One region of the Kitasatospora sp. NPDC001540 genome, then DNA from elsewhere that is predicted to be linked to it. Evidence: predicted binding sites of a transcription regulator. Region 1 holds the regulator's gene; the other holds the start of a gene.

Region 1 (5,396 bases):
GCGCCGCTGGAAGGTCGGATGGCTGGTCTCGGCGATCTCGACGTACAGGTCGCCGGCGGGGCCGCCGCCGGGGCCGACCTCGCCCTCGCCGGCCAGCTGGATCCGGGTGCCGTTGTCGACGCCGGCCGGGATCTTGACGGTGAGGGTGCGCCGGGCGCGGACCCGGCCGTCGCCCGCGCACTCGGGGCAGGGAGTGGGGACGACGGTGCCGAAGCCCTGGCACTGCGGGCAGGGGCGGGAGGTCATGACCTGGCCCAGGAAGGACCGGGTGACCTGGGAGACCTCGCCCTTGCCGCGGCACATGTCGCAGGTCTGGGCGGAGGTGCCGGGGGCGGCGCCCTCGCCGTTGCAGGTGGTGCAGGTGACGGCGGTGTCGACCTGGAGCTCCTTGGTGGTGCCGAACGCGGCCTCCTCCAGGGTGATCTCCAGCCGGATCATGGCGTCCTGGCCGCGGCGGGTGCGCGAGCGCGGGCCGCGCTGGCCGGTCGCGGCGCCGAAGAAGGCGTCCATGATGTCGGAGAAGCCGAACCCGGCCGCCCCGGCGCCGAACCCGCCCGCGCCGCCGCCGTTGGGCGAGAGCGGGTCCCCGCCGAGGTCGTAGACCTGGCGCTTCTGCGGGTCGGAGAGCACCTCGTAGGCGGCGTTGATCTCCTTGAACCGCTCCTGCGTCTTCGGGTCCGGGTTGACGTCCGGGTGCAGTTCACGGGCGAGGCGCCGGAACGCCTTCTTGATCTCGTCCTGCCCCGCGTCGCGTCGGACGCCGAGTACCGCGTAGTAGTCCGTGGCCACCAAATGCTCCGGTTTGTTCCGCCTCTAGAAGTGCCTGCGACGGCACGCTGGTTGTTGCGCCGTTCCGCTGCGCCTGCGCCGTTCCGTTACGACTCCGCCAGGATCTGGCCGACGTACCGTGCCACCGCTCGCACCGCCCCCATTGTGCCCGGGTAATCCATCCGGGTCGGACCGATCACTCCCAGCTTTGCCACGCTCTGGTCGCCCGAACCGTAACCGACCGAGACGACCGACGTGGAATTGAGCCCCTCGTAGGCGATCTCGTGGCCGATCCGGACCGTCATCGCGGAGTCCGCCGTCTCACCCAGCAGGCGCAACAGCACCACCTGCTCCTCCAGCGCCTCCAGGACCGGCCGGATGGTGAGCGGGAAGTCGTGGCCGAAGCGGGTCAGGTTGGCGGTGCCCGCCAGCATGATCCGCTCCTCGTTCTGTTCGGCCAGCGCCTCGAACAGGACCGCCAGCACGGTGCTGACGGCGGGCCGGTCGGCGGGCTCGAAGCCGGCCGGCAGGTCCTCCAGGACGGTCGGCACCTCGGGCAGCCGACAGCCGCCCGCCATGCCGTTGAGCCTGGCCCGCAGGTCGCCGAGCAGGGCCTCGCCGACCGGGGCCGGGCAGTCGACCATCCGCTGCTCGACCCGGCCGGTGTTGGTGATCAGCACCAGCATCAGCTTGGTCGGGGTGAGCGACACCAGTTCGATGTGCCGCACGGTGGAGCGGGTCAGCGAGGGGTACTGGACGACCGCGACCTGCCGGGTCAGCTGGGCCAGCAGCCGCACCGTCCGGGCGACCACGTCGTCCAGGTCGACCGCGCCCTCCAGGAAGTGCCGGATCGCCCGGCGCTCGGGAGCGGTCATCGGCTTGACCTCGGCGAGCCGGTCGACGAACAGCCGGTAGCCCTTGTCGGTGGGGATCCGGCCCGCGCTGGTGTGCGGCTGGTGGATGTACCCCTCCTCCTCCAGCGCGGCCATGTCGTTGCGGACGGTCGCCGGGGAGACGCCCAGGTTGTGGCGCTCCACCAGGGCCTTGGAGCCGACCGGCTCCTCGGTGCCCACGTAGTCCTGGACGATCGCCCGGAGCACCGCGAGCCGCCGCTCGTCCAGTGGCCGGACGGACGGGCGCGTGTCGATGAGTCGGCCGTCGGGCTTGCTGTCGTCCGGCATGGGCAGGCACCTCCGTCGTCGTCCGTGGTTCCGGTGTCCGGTCCGGGCCTGGCACTCAACTGGGCAGAGTGCCAGAACCGTACCTGCCAGTGTACGGCCCGGGCCTGACGGCAGGAACGGCCCGCCCGCGTGATCCTCGTCCGGTGCGGCCGCGACGCGCCCGGGGCGCGTCCCCTTCCCGCCGATTCCCACCGAATTCCCCCCGTTTCGGATGGTGCCCGGCGGGCCGCCCGGTGGCAGCATCGAAGGCGAGCGGGGCGTCCGGGCGAGCGGCCGGGCCCGGCCCGCACGAGGCAGAGGAGGAGCAGCGATGTCCGCTTCCCAGCACTCCCGGTTCACCCCCGACCGCGGCCTGACCGGCCGGATGGTCACCACCATGTTCCTGATCGGGCTGCTCTACGTGGGCTTCACCGGCCTGCTGATCGTGCTGCTGCGCGGCGCCTGGCCGCTGGTGGTGCTGATCTCGGGCGGCCTGTTCGTCGCCCAGTTCTGGTTCTCCGACAAGATCACCGAGCGGGCGATGGGCGCCCACCGGGTCACCCCCGAGCAGTACCCGCAACTGCACGGCGCGGTGGACCGGCTGTGCGCGCTGGCCGACATGCCCAAGCCGCGGGTCGCGGTCGCCGACAACGACATGCCCAACGCCTTCGCCACCGGCCGCAACCCGCAGAACGCGGTGGTCTGCGTGACCACCGGCCTGCTGCGCCGCCTGGAGCCGGAGGAGCTGGAGGGCGTGCTGGCGCACGAGCTGTCGCACGTCGCGCACCGGGACGTCGCGGTGATGACGGTGGCCGGGTTCCTCGGCGTGCTGGCCGGCGCGATGACCAGGATCGCCCTGTACGGCGGGATGATGGGCGGCGGCAACCGCAACAGCAACGACCAGAACGCGGCGATCGCGATGGTGCTGATCCCGCTGGCCTCGATGGTGGTGTACGCGATCAGCTTCCTGCTGACCAGGCTGCTGTCCCGCTACCGCGAGCTGGCCGCCGACCGGGCCGCCGCCCAGCTGACCGGGCGGCCCGCCGCGCTGGCCTCGGCGCTGACCAAGGTGACCGGGCAGATCGCCGCCATCCCGACCAAGGACCTGCGGCAGGCCCAGCCGTACAACGCCTTCTACTTCGCCCCGGCGCTGAGCGCCAAGGAGACGGCCGCGCGGCTGCTGGCCACCCACCCGTCGCTGGAGCAGCGGCTGGCGCAGCTGCGGAAGGTCTCCGAAGAACTCGGGCGCTGAGCCCGCCCCCAGACACGAGGAGCGCTGCACGTGGGATTCCTGGACGCCCTGTTCGGCCGGAGCAAGCCGGTGAAGCCCGACCTCGACCAGCTGTTCGGCGTCCCGTCGGCGGCGCTGACCCTGCAGGCCGCCAAGGGGTTCACCCCGACCGGCCTCGGCTCGGTGTGCTTCGCCGCGGTCGAGGGCGCCGCCTTCACCGAGGTGCAGCGGCAGGTGCGGGCGCTGCTGGACGCGGACACCGGGCGCGGCGGCGTCCCGGTCGAGGCCTCCCGGGACGCGTACGGGTACTCCTGGCTGCTGGCCCGGCACACCCCCGAGGAACTGCCCGACCTGGTCAACGACCTGCACGCGGTCAACAGCGAGCTGGAGGCGAACGGCTTCGGGCCGCAGCTGCTCTGCTCGCTGGTCGGCTTCCGGGACGCCGAGGGCCGCTCGCTGGCGCTGGTGTACCTGTACAAGCGCGGCACCTTCTACCCGATGTGCAAGGTCGCCGGGCAGGAGAAGCGGAACAACCCGCTGGAGATCGAGGTCTCCGACCTGCTCCGCGACGACCTGCGGATCGAGCCGGACCTGTCGCGCTGGTTCCCGGTCTGGGGCGCGCCGGGCATCGAGGACTGAGCCCGCGACTCACCCGGGCCCCACCCGCCCGGGCCCTCACCCGGCGAGGGCGCTCCGGTAGGCGGCCACGGCCGCGCCGGCGGCCCGCAGCAGGTCCGGGGACTCCTGCTCGCTGACCACCTCCTGGATGATCAGCAGCACGTCGTCGCCGACGGGCAGCACCACGGTCCGGTCGACCCAGGTGAGGCCGAGGTGGTCGGAGCGGTCGGCCGTGCGCAGCAGCAGGCCCCCGCCGAGCGGGCCGACGTCGAGCGGTTCGGCGGTGACGGTCCGCTCCGTCCTGTCGCTCCCGTCGCCCCTGGCGACGGGCCCGGCGCAGCGCAGGGCGGCGGCCCTCAGTTCGGCGATCACCCGGGCGGCCCGGCCGGGCGGGTAGCGGTCCAGCGACTCCTGGCCGAACCAGCCCAGGTCCTCCACGTCGTCCTCGGCCGGGGAGCGCTGCAGCCCCACCGCGACGTCCTCCAGCGGCGGGGCGTGCCTGGTCACGAAGGCGCTGACCCCGATGTCGTCGCAGGGCATCGACGCCAGCGGTTCCGGGCTCGGACGGGTCGGGCCGCCGGGCGCCCGGGTGGTCGTCGACTCCACCTCGTTGGTGTTCAGCGTGAAGCCGACCGGCAGCCGCAGCTTGGTCAGCAGCCCGTCCCGCAGCACCTGCGGCGCCCGCCCGCCGACCCCGCCACCGCCCGTCCCGCCACTGGCCGTCCCGCCACTGGCCGTCCCACCGGTGGCCGCGTCGGTGGCTGCCGCGTCACCGGCCTTCCGGGCGGCACCGCTCCCGTCGCCGCCCTCCGAGCAGCCGACGGCCGCGCCCAGCACCACCGCGACGGCCGCCGCCGCCCACCACCATCGCCGTCCGTACACCCGTTCCCCCTCCGCCCGCCGCCCGCCGCGACTGCCGGAAAATATCCCACGCCGCCGACCGGGCGGGGACCTAGGGTGGTCGATCGTGATCGACTGGAGCGCCCTCCCCGACCGCGACCCCTCCGAGGCCGAGCTGTCCGCCGTCAGCGCGGCGCTGCGCTCGCCCGATCCGGTGGAGCGCGACGAACGGGCCTACCCGCGGCTGGTCGGCTGGGTGCCCGGGCTGTCCGAGGAGCGCCGGCTGGCCCTCGGCGACGCGATGGCGGACCGCTTCGCGGACCCGGAGGTCCAGGCCCGGACGTTCGCCCCGCTGGTGCTGGCCGCCGTGGTGCGGGGCGGCACGCCGCGCCCCGGGTGGCTGGAGGCGTTCGCCCGCTGGTACCCGGCCGAGACCGACCTGCGCGGCCACCACCCCGAGCTGGGCTGGCTGCACGCCGTCGCGCACGGCGCCGACCTGCTGGCCGCGTTCGGGCAGCGGCCGGAGGTCGACCCCGAGCCGCTGACGGTGCTGGGCTCGGCCCGGTTGCTGGCCCCGACCGACCACGTCTTCGACGCGATGGAGGACGACCGCCTCGGCCACGCGCTCGCCCTGACCCTGACCCGGCCGGAGCTGACGGAGCGCCAGGCGGTCGGCTGGCTGGACGCGGTGGAGGAGGCGTTCGCCGCGGGGGAACCGGGGCCGGTGCCCGCCGAGGTCTCCAACACCCTGCGCACCCTGCGGGTGGTGCACCTGCTGG
Region 2 (5,396 bases), on a different contig from region 1:
TGTCCGACCGGGCCTTCGGATACAGTCTTCGTACTGCGACCGTGCCTTCGCACGCGGGGGCCGCTCGCAGCGTACGACCACAACTTCACAGAGCTCATCCAGAGGGACTGAGGGAACGGCCCGTTGAAGTCCCGGCAACCCTCCCGCGCGGCCTGCAGGCCCGGCGGGACAGGTGCCAATTCCGTCCCGGCGCAACCGCGATCCGGGGAAGATGAGGAGAAAGGGCCTCGCCACCATGGCTGTTGACACCGCCGCACCCACCGCCGTCGACCTCGGTCCCGCGACCGCGCTGTCCTGTCGCGAGTGCGGTGCGCGCTCCCCGCTCGGGCCGGACTTCGCCTGCTCGGAATGCTTCGGCCCGCTGGAGATCGCGTACGACTACGCGGGCTACGACGCCGAGGAGCTGCGCAAGCGGATCGAGGCCGGTCCGGCGTCGATCTGGCGCTACGCCCCGCTGCTGCCCGTCCCGGCCGACGTGGCGGGCAAGCCGAACCTGAACCCGGGGTGGACCCCGCTGGTCAAGGCCGACAACCTGGGCCGCGAGCTGGGCTTCACCGGCCAGCTGTACGTCAAGGACGACTCGGGCAACCCGACCCACTCCTTCAAGGACCGGGTGGTGGCCTGCGCGATCGAGGCAGCCCGCGCCTTCGAGTTCACCACCCTCTCCTGCTCCTCCACCGGCAACCTGGCCGGTGCGGTGGGCGCCGCGGCCGCCCGGGCCGGCTTCAAGTCCTGCGTGTTCATCCCGCACGACCTGGAGCAGGGCAAGGTCGTGATGGCCGGGGTGTACGGCGGCGAGCTGGTCGGCATCGACGGCAACTACGACGACGTGAACCGCTTCTGCTCCGAGCTGATCGGCGACCCGGCCGGCGAGGGCTGGGGCTTCGTGAACGTCAACCTGCGCCCGTACTACGGCGAGGGCTCCAAGACCCTGGCGTTCGAGATCTGCGAGCAGCTCGGCTGGCGGCTGCCCGACCAGATCGTCATCCCGATCGCCTCCGGCTCCCAGCTCACCAAGATCGACAAGGGCCTGCAGGAGCTGATCAAGCTCGGCCTGGTCGAGGACAAGCCGTACAGGATCTTCGGCGCCCAGGCCGAGGGCTGCTCCCCGGTCTCGGCCGCGTTCAAGGCCGGGCGCGACGTGATCAAGCCGGTCAAGCCGGACACCATCGCCAAGTCGCTGGCGATCGGCAACCCGGCCGACGGCCCGTACGTGCTGGACATCGCCCGCCGCACGGGCGGCGCGGTCGAGGACGTCACCGACGCCGAGGTGGTCGAGGCGATCAAGCTGCTCGCCCGCACCGAGGGCATCTTCGCCGAGACCGCGGGCGGCGTCACCGTGGGCGTGCTGAAGAAGCTGGTCGAGAACGGCCTGCTGGACCCGTCCAAGGAGACCGTCGCGATCAACACCGGCGACGGCCTCAAGACCCTCGACGCGGTCGCCGACGCCGGCATGACCGCGGTGATCCGTCCGACGCTGGAGTCCTTCCGCGCCGCCGGCCTCGCCACCGCCTGACAGACCCAGCCGCAGGACACCCCGCCGTAGGACACCCCCACGCCCCGAGGAGCACCGCATGAGCGCCACCGTCCGCATCCCGACCATCCTGCGCACCTACACCGGCGGCGCCGCCGAGGTGACCGCCGAGGGCGCCACCCTGTCCGCCGTGGTCGCGGACCTGGAGGCGAACCACCCCGGCATCGCCGCCCGCCTGCTGGACGACACCGGCAAGCTGCGCCGCTTCGTGAACGTGTACGTGAACGACGACGACGTGCGCTTCGCCGACGGCCTGGAGACCGAGGTCAAGGACGGCGCCTCGGTGTCGATCATTCCGGCGGTGGCCGGCGGCTGCTGACCGCCCCGCATTCCCGCGGCCGCCGTTTGGTTCGGAATTCAATTTTCCGGACCGGACGGCGGCTTCGTGCGTACGCCGGGGGCAATGGCCCGGCACCTGCGGTTTTCCCGCCGGGCGGGGCGCCGGAATTCCGCCCGACGGCGGGGAGTAGAGTGCCGGTCAGGGCCGTTTCCCCGCTGCGGCCCGGTTCAATCATCGATTTCCGCGCCGCGCCCCGCCCGTGCGGGACCCGTTCCGTCCCGCGCGCTGAGACACGCGCCGGACAGCTTGCCGCCCGTTCTGTCAGGCCGCCGTCAGAATTGTTCCGGCGTTTTGCGGTGACGCGTCCGTTATGTCCGGTGGCAATTGTCGACCGATGTTCCTTTCGCCCCGTCATATCCCCTGCGTAGCCCGGGCTTTCCCCGGAAATTGGGCCTGTTGCACAGGGCGCATATCCGGATACATTCAGCCGCGACAGAGGCTGCGCCGTACGGGGGGGAGTCCCCAGGCCGGCCTTCCAGACCTCCGGGTCCGCGTCCCGCGGATCTCTGAAGGGCCAGCACAGCACAAGGGGAGTTCGGAATGGCTCAGGGCACCGTCAAGTGGTTCAACGCCGAGAAGGGCTACGGCTTCATCGCGGTCGACGGTGGAGCGGACGTGTTCGTCCACTACAGCGCGATCCAGATGGACGGCTACCGCACCCTGGAAGAGGGCCAGCGGGTCGAGTTCGAGATCTCGCAGGGCCAGAAGGGCCCGCAGGCCGACATGGTCCGCGCCGCCGGCGCCTGAGGTCCCGGCGGACCGCAGGACCGCACGCACCGCGCCAGACGCACCGACAGGCCCGCCCCGACGCCGCACGGCGTCCGGGGCGGGCCTGTCGGCTTTCCCGGCGGGGCCGCCCGCAGGGCGCCAATGGGCTTGCACTCGCCACCCGAGAGTGCTAATCATTGGCGTTAGCACTCACAGCGTGAGAGTGACAAACGGACCGGGCCGGTGAGGCCCCGGAAGCGGTAGGGGAAGGGACCCCCGCTCTCCTGGGCCGTCCGTCGCGGGCACCCCTTGGTCCGAGCAGTCGACCGTGTCCCGGAGGACCACTTCTGATGGCCAAGATCATCGCCTTTGACGAGGAAGCCCGCCGCGGCCTTGAGCGTGGCATGAACCAGCTTGCCGACGCCGTGAAGGTCACGCTCGGCCCCAAGGGTCGCAACGTCGTTCTGGAGAAGAAGTGGGGCGCCCCCACCATCACCAACGACGGTGTCTCCATCGCCAAGGAGATCGAGCTCGAGGACCCGTACGAGAAGATCGGCGCCGAGCTGGTCAAGGAGGTCGCCAAGAAGACCGACGACGTCGCGGGTGACGGCACCACCACCGCCACCGTGCTGGCCCAGGCGCTCGTCCGCGAGGGTCTGCGCAACGTCGCCGCCGGCGCCAACCCGATGGCCCTCAAGCGCGGCATCGAGAAGGCCGTCGCCGCCGTCTCCGACCAGCTGCTGGCCCAGGCCAAGGACGTGGAGACCAAGGAGCAGATCGCCTCCACCGCCTCCATCTCGGCCGCCGACACCCAGATCGGCGAGCTCATCGCCGAGGCCATGGACAAGGTCGGCAAGGAAGGCGTCATCACCGTCGAGGAGAGCAACACCTTCGGTCTGGAGCTCGAGCTCACCGAGGGCATGCGCTTCGACAAGGGCTACATCTCCGCCTACTTCGCCACCGACCTGGAGCGCATGGAGGCGAGCTTCGAGGACCCGTACATCCTCATCGCCAACTCCAAGATCTCCTCGGTCAAGGACCTCCTCCCGCTGCTGGAGAAGGTCATGCAGAGCGGCAAGCCGCTCGTCATCATCGCCGAGGACGTGGAGGGCGAGGCCCTCTCCACCCTGGTCGTGAACAAGATCCGCGGCACCTTCAAGTCCGTCGCCGTCAAGGCCCCGGGCTTCGGCGACCGCCGCAAGGCCATGCTCGGCGACATCGCCATCCTGACCGGCGGCACCGTGATCTCCGAGGAGGTCGGCCTCAAGCTGGAGAACGCCGGCCTGGACCTGCTGGGCACCGCCCGCAAGGTGGTCATCACCAAGGACGAGACCACCATCGTCGACGGTGGCGGCGACAGCGACCAGGTCGCCGGCCGGGTCAACCAGATCCGCGCCGAGATCGAGAACTCCGACTCGGACTACGACCGCGAGAAGCTCCAGGAGCGCCTCGCCAAGCTGGCCGGCGGCGTGGCCGTCATCAAGGCCGGCGCGGCCACCGAGGTCGAGCTCAAGGAGCGCAAGCACCGCATCGAGGACGCGGTGCGCAACGCCAAGGCCGCCGTCGAGGAGGGCATCGTCGCCGGTGGTGGCGTCGCCCTGCTGCAGGCCGGTGTCGCGTTCGAGAAGCTGGAGCTGGAGGGCGACGAGGCCACCGGTGCCAACATCGTCCGCGTGGCCCTGGAGGCCCCGATCAAGCAGATCGCGACCAACGCCGGCCTCGAGGGCGGCGTCGTGGTCGAGAAGGTCCGCAACCTGCCCTCCGGCCACGGCCTGAACGCCGCGACCAACGAGTACGTCGACCTGATCGCCTCCGGCATCATCGACCCGGCCAAGGTCACCCGCTCCGCCCTGCAGAACGCCGCCTCCATCGCGGCGCTGTTCCTCACCACCGAGGCCGTCATCGCCGACAAGCCGGAGAAGGCCGCCGCGGCCGCCGGCGGCGGCATGCCGGGCGGTGACATGGACTTCTGATCCTCCGGGATCCGACGTTCCACGCGTTCGCTCGTGAGGGCGGCCTCCTTCGGGAGGCCGCCCTCGCGGCGTTCTCGCCCGGCTCACCCCTTCGTGGGACGCTGGGGCCATGGACGGTTTCGGCGACTCCGGGTCGGACTACCTTGAGGGCGAACAGCGTCGTGAGGAAGAGGGGAGGCCGACGGTGGCGGTCATGGCGGTCGAGTCGGACCAGCAGTGGTCCTACCTGCTGGACACCTGGCGGGAGCTGGACGCCCCCGAGGGCTGGCGCACCGAGATCGAGGGAGGCCGGATCCAGTTGGTGCCACCGCCGGGCAAGCAGCACAACGTGATCGCCGCACGGATCCACCGGGCACTGAACCGTCTCCTGCCGGATGACGTGGAGGTCTTCCAGACGCTGGGGACGCAGATCGCCGGGCTGGAGAAGCTGTACATCCCCGATCTGGTCGTTGTGGACGCCGAACTCCTCGCCGGGGAGGACGAGGACCCGATCGACGCGTCGGACATTCTGCTGGCCGTCGAGATCACCTCGCGCAGCACGGCCCGGCGGGACCGGACGAAGAAGCTCTGGGGCTACGCGCACGCGCCCGTCCCGCTGTACCTGCTGGTCGATCGTTTCGACCAGCCCGGGCCGACGGTGACGCTCTACTCGGAGCCTTCCGACGGGGCGTACGGGCAGAGCGTGCGGGTGCCGTTCGGGAAGCCGGTGGAGCTGCCGGAGCCGTTCGGGATCACCTTGGACACGACGGGCTTCCCGCTGCCGTAGCGGGGTGCGGGACAATGGGCGGATGGCCAGTTCCGACATCGAAGCCGCCCTGCACCGCGCGCGGGCGCTGATCCT

Evidence for each region. Region 1 encodes HrcA, which represses chaperone genes, less so after heat shock. Its sites were predicted from a motif close to TTNGCACTCNGNNNNNCNGAGTGCNAA; they were not measured.
Region 2: groL (chaperonin GroEL) is a predicted target of HrcA. The motif match lies at 2,786-2,812, and genes of this name have one in related genera.

Annotation. Positions count from the first base shown of each region.
Region 1 is NZ_JBIAVO010000056.1:8,434-13,829, reverse strand. It holds gene dnaJ (molecular chaperone DnaJ) at 1-789, opposite strand, end outside; gene hrcA (heat-inducible transcriptional repressor HrcA) at 876-1,949, opposite strand; gene htpX (zinc metalloprotease HtpX) at 2,260-3,180, shown strand; gene ACFY00_RS36190 (hypothetical protein) at 3,211-3,798, shown strand; gene ACFY00_RS36185 (hypothetical protein) at 3,835-4,659, opposite strand; gene ACFY00_RS36180 (DUF2785 domain-containing protein) at 4,745-5,396, shown strand, end outside.
Region 2 is NZ_JBIAVO010000006.1:73,261-78,656, forward strand. It holds SAM riboswitch class I at 92-218, shown strand; gene thrC (threonine synthase) at 236-1,516, shown strand; gene ACFY00_RS10280 (ubiquitin-like small modifier protein 1) at 1,575-1,853, shown strand; gene ACFY00_RS10285 (cold-shock protein) at 2,415-2,621, shown strand; gene groL (chaperonin GroEL) at 2,933-4,555, shown strand; gene ACFY00_RS10295 (Uma2 family endonuclease) at 4,749-5,321, shown strand; gene ACFY00_RS10300 (hypothetical protein) at 5,344-5,396, shown strand, end outside.